One region of the Superficieibacter sp. genome, then DNA from elsewhere that is predicted to be linked to it. Evidence: predicted binding sites of a transcription regulator. Region 1 holds the regulator's gene; the other holds the start of a gene.

Evidence for each region. The regulator CRP, encoded in region 1, controls carbon source genes, mostly activating them, when cyclic AMP is high. The targets are predictions, from matches to a motif close to ATGTGANNNNNNTCACAT.
Region 2: RT197_RS15550 (YjcB family protein) is a predicted target of CRP. The motif match lies at 1,769-1,786, and genes of this name have one in related genera.

Annotation. Positions count from the first base shown of each region.
Region 1 covers NZ_DAMAPU010000017.1:66,535-71,955, forward strand. The annotation lists gene RT197_RS19795 (hydrolase) at 1-244, shown strand, start outside; gene RT197_RS19800 (YheU family protein) at 247-465, shown strand; gene RT197_RS19805 (phosphoribulokinase) at 490-1,359, shown strand; gene RT197_RS19810 (OsmC family protein) at 1,384-1,788, opposite strand; gene crp (cAMP-activated global transcriptional regulator CRP) at 2,094-2,726, shown strand; gene RT197_RS19820 (YccS/YhfK family putative transporter) at 2,778-4,853, shown strand; gene RT197_RS19825 (aspartate aminotransferase family protein) at 4,843-5,421, opposite strand, start outside.
Region 2 covers NZ_DAMAPU010000008.1:109,718-115,138, forward strand. The annotation lists gene RT197_RS15545 (EAL domain-containing protein) at 1-1,056, opposite strand, end outside; gene RT197_RS15550 (YjcB family protein) at 1,907-2,188, shown strand; gene ssb1 (single-stranded DNA-binding protein SSB1) at 2,245-2,784, opposite strand; gene uvrA (excinuclease ABC subunit UvrA) at 3,031-5,421, shown strand, end outside.

The DNA.
Region 1 (5,421 bases):
TCAGTGCAGCGCCATGCCGTTACTTAATCAGATCGCTAAACCGACGCTGATCATCCATGCTAAAGACGATCCTTTTATGGATCACCACGTTATTCCCGATCCCGCCACCTTACCGCCGCAGGTTGAGTACCAGCTTACCGAGCACGGCGGTCACGTTGGCTTTGTCGGCGGTACGCTGCGCCGCCCGGAAATGTGGCTGGAAAAACGCATTCCCGACTGGCTGAAAACCTATCTCGGAGCCTGAAGATGATTATTCCCTGGCAGGATCTTGACCCTGTAACCCTCGATAGCCTGATCGAAAGCTTTGTCTTGCGTGAAGGCACCGATTATGGTGAACATGAGCGCTCACTGGCGCAAAAAGTCGCCGACGTAAAGCACCAGTTACAAACCGGCGAAGCCGTGCTGGTCTGGTCAGAGTTGCATGAGACGGTCAATATCATGCCTCGCAAGCAGTTTCGCGGCTAAATAACTGATAATCAGGGAGTAGCTATGTCTGCCAAACATCCGGTGATTGCGGTCACAGGCTCCAGCGGGGCAGGAACCACCACCACCAGCCTCGCCTTTCGCAAGATCTTTGCCCAGCTCAGCCTGCACGCGGCGGAAGTCGAAGGGGACAGTTTCCATCGCTACACCCGCCCGGAAATGGATATGGCGATCCGTAAAGCGCGCGATCTTGGTCGGCACATTAGTTATTTCGGCCCGGAGGCGAACGATTTCGGCCTGCTGGAACAAACCTTTATTGAATACGGACGGTCGGGCACCGGGCAGGCGCGAAAATACCTGCATACCTATGATGAAGCAGTGCCGTGGAATCAGGTGCCCGGCACCTTCACGCCGTGGCAGCCGCTGCCGGAACCGACCGACGTGCTGTTTTATGAAGGACTGCATGGCGGCGTGGTGACGCCGCAGCATGACGTCGCCCGCCATGTTGATTTGCTGGTGGGCGTGGTGCCTATTGTTAACCTCGAGTGGATCCAGAAACTGATCCGCGATACCAGCGAGCGTGGGCATTCGCGCGAGGCGGTGATGGACTCGGTGGTGCGTTCAATGGAGGACTACATTAACTTCATCACCCCGCAGTTCTCCCGCACCCATATCAACTTCCAGCGGGTGCCGACCGTTGACACCTCCAACCCGTTTGCCGCCAAAGGCATCCCGTCGCTGGATGAAAGCTTTGTGGTGATCCACTTCCGCAACCTCGAAGGCATCGATTTCCCCTGGCTGCTGGCGATGCTGCAAGGCTCATTTATATCTCACATCAATACTTTAGTGGTGCCGGGCGGGAAAATGGGGCTGGCGATGGAGCTGATCATGCTGCCGCTGGTTCAGCGGCTGGTGGAAGGCAAAAAAATCGAATAGCCGGGCGCGAGGCCCGGCGACGGATCAGGCAACGTTCACTTCGTATGAATGGGTAATATTCACGGCTTTTTCCAGCATCAGCGCTACCGAACAGTATTTCTCTGCCGAGAGGTCTACCGCGCGGGACACGGCGCTGTCTTTCAAATCGTGACCGGTGACGATAAAGTGCAAATTGATATGGGTGAACAGGCGCGGGGCCTCTTCACGGCGCTCTGAGGTCAGTTTCACCTCACAGTGGGTAACCTCCTGACGCCCCTTTTGCAGGATCGACACCACGTCAATCGCACTGCATCCGCCTGCCGCCATCAGCACCATTTCCATCGGGCTGGGCGCTTTATCACCGGAGTTACCGTCCATTAAAATCTGGTGGCCGGAAGCCGACTCGCCCAGGAACGTTAACCCTTCAACCCACTTCACTCGCGCTTGCATATTCATCAACTCCCGTATGGCAATTTTCTTCCCAGATTACGCGCACATAACAATTCTCGCAACGGAAGGCGACCTGCGTCATGCTGAAGCGAGACACCAGGAGACAGGCGGCAAAAGCTATGCTAAAACAGACGGGATGCTACAGTGATATATTGACTTAGTGCATGTATGCACGGGTCATCAGATACACGGCTGCGGAACATACCGACAGTCAGCTTCCCCGCCAGAGGGAAGGACACGATTGCAACCCCGGAGGCAACGTCATTTAGCCGCCGGAGATAGTTTATAACAGAGGATAACCGCGCATGGTGCTTGGCAAACCGCAAACAGACCCGACTCTAGAATGGTTCTTGTCTCATTGCCATATTCATAAGTACCCATCAAAGAGCACGCTGATTCACCAGGGTGAAAAAGCGGAAACGTTGTATTACATCGTTAAAGGCTCCGTGGCAGTGCTGATCAAAGATGAAGAAGGGAAAGAGATGATCCTTTCTTATCTCAACCAGGGCGATTTCATCGGTGAACTGGGCCTGTTTGAAGAAGGTCAGGAGCGTAGCGCCTGGGTGCGGGCCAAAACCGCCTGTGAAGTCGCAGAAATTTCCTACAAGAAATTCCGTCAGCTGATCCAGGTTAACCCGGACATTCTGATGCGTCTTTCAGCGCAAATGGCGCGTCGCTTACAGGTCACGTCTGAGAAAGTGGGCAATCTCGCCTTCCTTGACGTAACCGGCCGCATCGCGCAGACGCTGCTTAACCTCGCCAAACAGCCGGACGCGATGACTCACCCGGACGGTATGCAGATCAAAATCACCCGTCAGGAAATCGGCCAGATCGTTGGCTGCTCGCGTGAAACCGTCGGCCGCATTCTGAAAATGCTGGAAGATCAGAGCCTGATCTCCGCACACGGTAAAACCATCGTCGTTTACGGCACCCGCTAAGTTCGTTCACCGGCGCATTCCACTGCGAATGCGCCGGTTTCGTTATTCTCTATGTGGCGCAGGCTGATCTATCACCCGGAAGTGAATTACGCACTACGACAAACCCTGGTGCTCTGTTTGCCCGTGGCTGTCGGTCTGATAATCGATCGGCTTCAGTATGGCCTGCTCTTCTCGCTGGTGCCCGCCTGCTGCAACATCGCCGGTCTGGATACCCCGCACAAACGCTTTTTCAAACGTCTGATTGTCGGCGGCTCGCTGTTCGCAGGCAGTAGCCTGGCGGTACAGCTTTTGCTGGCGCAGGGCGCGCCGCTGCCGCTGGTGCTTACCGCGCTGGCGCTGATCCTCGGCGTTACCGCGGAAATCAGTCCGCTGCATGCACGTCTGCTCCCGGCCTCATTAATTGCAGCCATTTTCACGCTTAGCCTCGCGGGGTCCGTTCCGGTCTGGCAGCCGATGCTGCTCTACGCGACGGGTACGCTCTGGTACGGTTTATTTAACTGGTTCTGGTTCTGGCTGTGGCGCGAACAGCCGCTGCGCGAGTCGCTCAGCCTGCTTTACCGCCAGCTTGCCGACTATTGCGAAGCCAAATACAGCCTGCTGACCCAGCATGTCGATCCGCAAAAAGCCCTTCCGCCGCTGCTTGCCCGCCAGCAAAAAACGGTCGATCTCATTACCCAGTGCTATCAACAGCTGTACATGCTGTCGGAGAAAAAACACCATAACTACAGGCGGCTGCGCTGGATGTTCCAGATGGCACTGGATTTGCAGGAACATATTTCGGTCAGCCTACACCAGCCGGAAGAGGTACAAAAGCTGGTAGAACAAAGCCATGCGGAAGCGGTGATCCGCTGGAATGCGCAAACCGTTGCCGCCCGTCTGCGGGTGATGGCGGACGATATTCTGTACCATCATTATTCTGGCCGCTTCAATATGGACAAGCAGATCGGCGCGCTGGAGAAAATCGCCCGTCAGAACCCGGATAACCCGGTGGGTCAGTTCTGCGCCTGGCACTTTAGCCGTATCGCCCGCGTGCTGCGCACCCTGCGTCCGCTTTATCCGCGTGATTTAATGGCCGACCGCCAGCGCCGTCTGCCGCTGTGGGCGGCGCTGAAAAGCTATTTATCGCTGAAGTCCCCCGCCCTGCGCACCTCGGCGCGTCTTAGCGTCATGCTCAGTATCGCCAGCCTGGCGGGAAGCGTTCTCCACCTGCCGAAGCCCTACTGGATCTTAATGACCATCATGTTCGTCACCCAAAACGGCTACGGTGCCACGCGGGTGCGCATTCTGCATCGAACGCTTGGCACGCTGGTGGGGCTGGTCATCGCCGGGGCGACGCTGCATTTTAACGTCCCGGACGGTTTTACGCTCTGCGCCATGTTGGCGATCACCCTTATCAGCTATCTGATCCTGCGCAAAAATTACGGCTGGGCGATGATCGGTTTTACAGTCACGGCGGTGTACACCCTCCAGTTGATCAATCTTAACGGCGAACAGTTTATTCTGCCGAGGATGATCGACACTGCGCTGGGCTGCCTGATTGCATTCGGCGGCATGGTCTGGCTGTGGCCGCAGTGGCAAAGCGGCCTGCTGCGCAAGAACGCAGACAGTGCGCTGGAGGCGGACCAGGAGGCACTGCGGCTGATTTTAAGCGACGATCCGCAGGCTCCGACCCTGGCGTACCAGCGGATGCGGGTCAACCAGGCGCATAACGCGCTGTTTAACTCGCTGAACCAGGCCATGCAGGAGCCGGGATTTAATAGCCGGTATCTGGAAGATATGAAACTGTGGGTCACGCACAGCCAGTTTATTGTCGAGCATATCAACGCCATGACCACGCTGGCACGCGAGCACAATATGCTGACGCCGGATCTGGCGCAGCGTTATCTGCAATCCTGTGAAATTGCGCTGCAACGCTGCCAGCAGCGGCTGAAATCTGACGGGCCGGGCAGCGCGGGGGATGTCAATATTCTCGAAGCGCCGGACGCCGCCCCGCAAGGGCCGTTAAGCACCATGGAGCGGCATCTGGAGCGCATTCTGGGGCATCTGAACACCATGCATACCATTTCGTCGGTAGCCTGGCGTCAACGCCCGCATCATGGGATTTGGCTCAAGAGAACTAAGCGTTAACCCGTTTCGCCACCGCCTGCGCGAAGCGTTCCAGCCCTTCGTGAATATCCGCCTCTTCTACCACCAGCGACGGGGCAAAGCGCATTACGTCCGGTCCGGCGTTCAGCACCATCACGCCTTCCTGCGCGGCGGCATACAGGAAATCCCGCGCACAGCCTTTGTACTGCGGCTTCAGCTCTGCGCCAATCAGCAGGCCCATTCCACGAATATCGCTGAAAATAGCGTATTTCTGGTCGATTTTTTGCAGATGCTCAACAAAAATCTGCCGTTTGGCGTTTACGCCGTCGAGCACGTGCGGCGTATTGATGATATCGAACGCCGCGCCCGCGACCGCGCAGGCCAGCGGGTTGCCGCCGTAGGTCGAACCGTGCGATCCGGCATGAAAGGCGCTGGCAATATCCTGGGTGGTTAGCATCGCGCTGATCGGAAAACCGCCGCCGAGCGCTTTGGCGCTGGTGAGAATATCCGGCGTCACGCCGTAGTGCATATAAGCAAAGAGATCGCCGGTGCGCCCCATTCCGCATTGCACTTCGTCAAAGACCAGCAGCGCCTGATGCTGATCGCACAG
Region 2 (5,421 bases), on a different contig from region 1:
TCCAGCAAGGAAATGGCCTAAATCAGAAAAAACTTCATCAACCACATAATCCGTGACATGTTCAATCAACCCTTCTTTTTCTGCCAGCGGAATAAATTCTCCCGGCCCCATAACCTGACCTTCAAATCCTGGCCAACGCAATAGCGCTTCAGCACCGACGCACTGGTTATTTTTAATATCGATAATGGGTTGATAATGCAGGCGAAGCTGGCGTTTTTGCAGCGCACGCTGGAGCAGACGGCGCGGGGAGTTGTACTCCCGGTGCGTTCGCGACCAGACCAGCAGGATCAAAATGCTGCAAATTATCCCCAGCGGCAGGGTTAAGGAAGCCTGATGGTAGAAATTATCGTGAAAGCGTGAAGCGGTGGTGGAGACAATAATGGCGATAGGCCGTCGTTCGGAGCGGGCAATGGTATAAAACCGTCCGTCATGCTGGAAGGTATAATCTTTATTAAGTAAAAGCTTTTTCAATATCGTCGGATTGGCCTGCTCGCTGACCGAGAAAAATTCATTGGTCACCGTATCATAAACACCATACGCCAGAGACTGGTCTTCAGAAATAACTTCACTGTAGGAAAGCGGATTGATCACGGCGACATAATTACCGCGTCGCATATAGTTCATTTTATAGCCAGGATAAAACGGCGTATCGCGATAATAATAAATATGCACATCGGGTTTACGCGAGTAATTTTCTTTCGGCATCAAGTAGGCTTGAGCGGGACGCGTAGTGGTTGAACAAATAAATTGATTGCCTGTGGCGTAGATTAAATCATCAACATACAGACGGCCATGAACAATATTAAGCATTCGCTGCTGATGCTGTGGACTACAAATGTCGCCGCGATATTGTTCCGCCGCATCGCGCGCGATGTCAGCCTGCCGAATTACTTTCTCCGTTTTATTGAGCGCAAGTTGCGCAAATGAACGGAGCTGATCGCGGGTTTCTGAAACGGCTCTTAAATGAGCAAACCATAGCGCAAGCATCACCGGCAGAAGAACTACCATGATGATCCCAAGAACTCTCAGCACCTTGCGTTGCGCGCTATGATTCATTTCAGCCTAATGTCCCTGCATTTTATGTGCCTGCGCTCCAGAGCGGATACTTTAGATAAACAGGTGATTACGTTGCATGAATCATACGACATTAGCAACCGACTTTTTATCGTAAAAACCTAATATTTGGTTATGAAGATAATATTTTTCCGTAAGCCAAACTTAAAGTGAACGTCACGTTTTTATTAAGGAGAGGAGAAAATGCGCATAATGCCGTAAAAAGAGAGAGTCGCCGGGGAAGTTACAATAGTGCGCTGTATATTTATGCAGCAACTGGTTGATGAGTTGTGTCATGAAAACAGTATATGCTGAATTCCATATACCACTTTTGGCAAAATGAGCGGAAGATTAACCGCGTGATAATTAAGTACTCGTTAAATTCAAAAAAAACGAGAGGGGATTGCACACTGCAATAAATCTGTACAAAAAAAATGACAAAAGAATTAAATGACCAGGCAAAATGGTGGGTTCAAAAGTTAATCATACGTACATTTAACTGTCCACTCGCTTTTTTTCAGAAACAGTTATACAGCGGTACATTTTAACGTAGCTTAAATCTTAATCATAATTTAACCATGAGGATGAACCCGCTACTTGCCGTTAAAAAAGTCAGTAAACAATATAGCTGAGTTTGTCCCGCGTGAAGGATGAAAATTTTTCATGGCCGCAATCGGGCAAAAATCCCGCTGCTGACTGGTGAATAAAAGAACAAATGTGATATAGTTCACACATCCTGTGAAACAGGAACGCCGTTTCATTACACTACTCGCCTGCTCCATGACCGCCCACGTTTTTACGAATCGGCTGTCAGGCCGAAGGCATGTCATTTTTTGATTGAGGATGAAGTTTCATGGCTACCATTACTACCAGCGTTGTTTTGCTGCGCTGGCCGCTGGTAAGCGCCGGGCTGATGTTTATCGCCAGTACGCTAAACGTTCAGTTCCGCAAAGCAGATTACATTGGTCTGGCGGTGATCAGTACCCTGCTTGGGCTTGTTGCAGCCTGCTGGTTTGCCACCGGGCTACTGGGCATTACGCTGGGTGATATGTCGGCGATTATGAATAATGTTAAAGAGGTGATGGTCGAAACCATGAGTAAGATGCCGCCAGACTGGCCAGTAGTCATTACCTGATCGACGCGGGGCGAAAGCACCAGCCCCGGTGAAGGAGCTGGTCGATGATAGTGTTCTTAGAACGGGATATCGTCGTCAAAGTCCATCGGCGGCTCGTTAGACGGTGCCGGTGCGGACTGCTGCTGCGGACGAGACTGCGCGCCGCCGCTGAACTGGTTGCCGCCGCCCTGAGGCTGCTGCTGTGGCTGCTGAGGCTGACCCCAACCGCCCTGCTGACCACCGCCTGCCGGAGCGCCGCCCTGCGGACGACCACCCAGCATTTGCATCACGCCGCCAATTTGCGGGACGTTGATCTCGGTGGTATAGCGTTCCTGACCACTCTGATCGGTCCATTTACGGGTACGCAGCTGGCCTTCGATATACACCTGAGAACCTTTACGCAGATACTCACCAGCAACTTCTGCCAGTTTGCCAAACATCACCACGCGGTGCCATTCGGTCTGCTCTTTTGTCTCACCGGTCTGCTTATCACGCCAGGATTCGGAAGTAGCCAGCGTGAAGTTGGCAACTGCACCACCACTCGGCATGTAGCGTACTTCCGGGTCCTGCCCCAGATTACCGACGAGAATCACCTTATTTACGCCTCTGCTGGCCATAATCGTGTCTCCTGAAAACGTTCTTAATGAGTGTAAACGCGCGATTGTAACATTACCAGACCGCGTTTTGATACCTTGTGAAGTTGATTCCGGGAAACAACTTGCTGGCGACATTTTTGCACATCCACGCGGAAGTTGCATTCCTATACTGTATATTCATTCAGGTTAATTTGTGTCATAATTAGCCGTTTCAGTTGCAAAAACGCCGTTTGTCCTTCAAACAAATCAGGCTACCGGGAAAGGTGAATGGATAAGATAGAAGTTCGGGGCGCACGTACCCACAATCTCAAAAACATCAACCTCGTTATCCCTCGCGACAAACTGATTGTCGTCACCGGGCTTTCGGGTTCTGGCAAATCTTCTCTGGCTTTTGACACGTTATATGCTGAAGGGCAACGTCGTTACGTCGAATCCCTCTCCGCCTATGCGCGGCAGTTCCTGTCGCTGATGGAAAAGCCGGACGTTGACCATATTGAAGGGCTGTCGCCTGCGATTTCTATCGAGCAGAAATCAACGTCGCACAACCCGCGTTCTACCGTCGGTACGATCACGGAAATCCACGATTACCTGCGTCTGCTGTTTGCTCGCGTGGGCGAGCCGCGCTGCCCGGATCACGACGTGCCGCTGGCGGCGCAGACCGTCAGCCAGATGGTAGACAACGTGCTTTCGCAGCCGGAAAGCAAGCGGCTGATGCTGCTGGCTCCGATCATCAAAGAGCGTAAAGGCGAGCACACCAAAACGCTGGAAAACCTGGCGAGCCAGGGCTATATCCGCGCGAGGATCGACGGCGAAGTCTGCGATCTCTCCGATCCGCCGTCGCTGGAACTGCAAAAGAAACATACCATTGAAGTGGTGATTGACCGTTTCAAAGTGCGTGAAGATCTGGCGCAGCGTCTGGCAGAATCGTTTGAAACCGCGCTGGATCTCTCCGGCGGGACGGCGATTGTCGCGGATATGGACGATCCAAAAGCCGAAGAGCTGCTTTTCTCCGCAAACTTCGCCTGCCCGATTTGCGGCTACAGTATGCGCGAGCTTGAACCGCGCCTGTTCTCATTCAACAACCCGGCGGGTGCCTGTCCAACCTGCGACGGCCTCGGCGTACAGCAATATTTCGACCCGGATCGCGTCCTGCAAAACCCGGAACTGTCTCTGGCCGGTGGCGCCATTCGCGGCTGGGATCGGCGTAACTTTTATTATTTCCAGATGCTGCGCTCGCTGGCGGATCACTACAAATTCGATGTTGACGCCCCATGGGGTAGCCTGAACGCCAACGTACAGAAAGTGGTGCTCTTCGGCTCCGGTAAAGAATCAATTGAATTCAAATACGTGAACGACCGGGGCGATACCTCCGTGCGCCGCCACCCCTTTGAGGGCGTGCTGCACAATATGGAGCGCCGCTATAAAGAGACCGAATCCAGCGCGGTGCGTGAAGAGCTGGCGAAGTACATCAGCAACCGCCCTTGCGCCACCTGCGAAGGCACCCGTCTGCGCCGCGAAGCGCGCCACGTATTTGTGGAAAATACCGCCCTGCCGACCATCTCCGATATGAGCATCGGACACGCGATGGACTTCTTCACTAACCTGAAGCTGTCCGGTCAGCGGGCTAAAATTGCCGAAAAAGTGCTCAAAGAGATTGGCGATCGTCTGAAATTTCTCGTCAACGTCGGCCTGAATTACCTGACGCTTTCCCGCTCGGCGGAAACGCTCTCCGGCGGTGAAGCCCAGCGTATTCGCCTGGCAAGCCAGATTGGCGCAGGTCTGGTCGGCGTGATGTACGTGCTGGATGAGCCATCTATCGGTCTGCATCAGCGCGATAACGAGCGTCTGCTCGGCACGCTGGTTCACCTGCGCGATCTGGGTAATACCGTGATTGTGGTTGAGCATGATGAAGACGCCATCCGCGCGGCGGACCATGTGATTGATATTGGTCCCGGCGCTGGCGTTCACGGCGGCCAGGTGGTCGCGGAAGGTCCGCTGTCAGCGATCATGGCGGTGCCGGAATCATTAACCGGTCAGTTCATGAGCGGCAAACGCAAAATTGAAGTGCCGAAAACGCGGGTCAAAGCCGATCCTGAAAAAGTGCTGAAGCTCACCGGCGCACGCGGTAATAACCTGAAGGACGTCACGCTGACGCTGCCGGTCGGGCTGTTTACCTGCGTTACCGGCGTCTCTGGCTCTGGTAAGTCGACGCTGATCAACGATACGCTGTTTCCGATTGCCCAGCGTCAGCTAAACGGCGCAACCATTGCCGAACCCGCGCCGTATCGCGACGTGCAGGGGCTGGAGCATTTCGATAAGGTCATCGACATCGACCAAAGCCCCATCGGACGCACCCCGCGCTCTAACCCGGCGACCTATACCGGCGTATTTACGCCGGTGCGTGAACTGTTCGCTGGCGTGCCGGAATCGCGTTCGCGTGGCTACACGCCGGGCCGCTTCAGCTTTAACGTGCGTGGCGGGCGTTGCGAAGCCTGTCAGGGCGACGGCGTTATCAAGGTAGAAATGCACTTCCTGCCGGATATCTACGTGCCGTGCGATCAGTGCAAGGGCAAGCGCTATAACCGTGAAACGCTGGAAGTGAAGTACAAAGGCAAGAGCATTCACGAAGTGCTGGATATGACCATCGAAGAAGCTCGC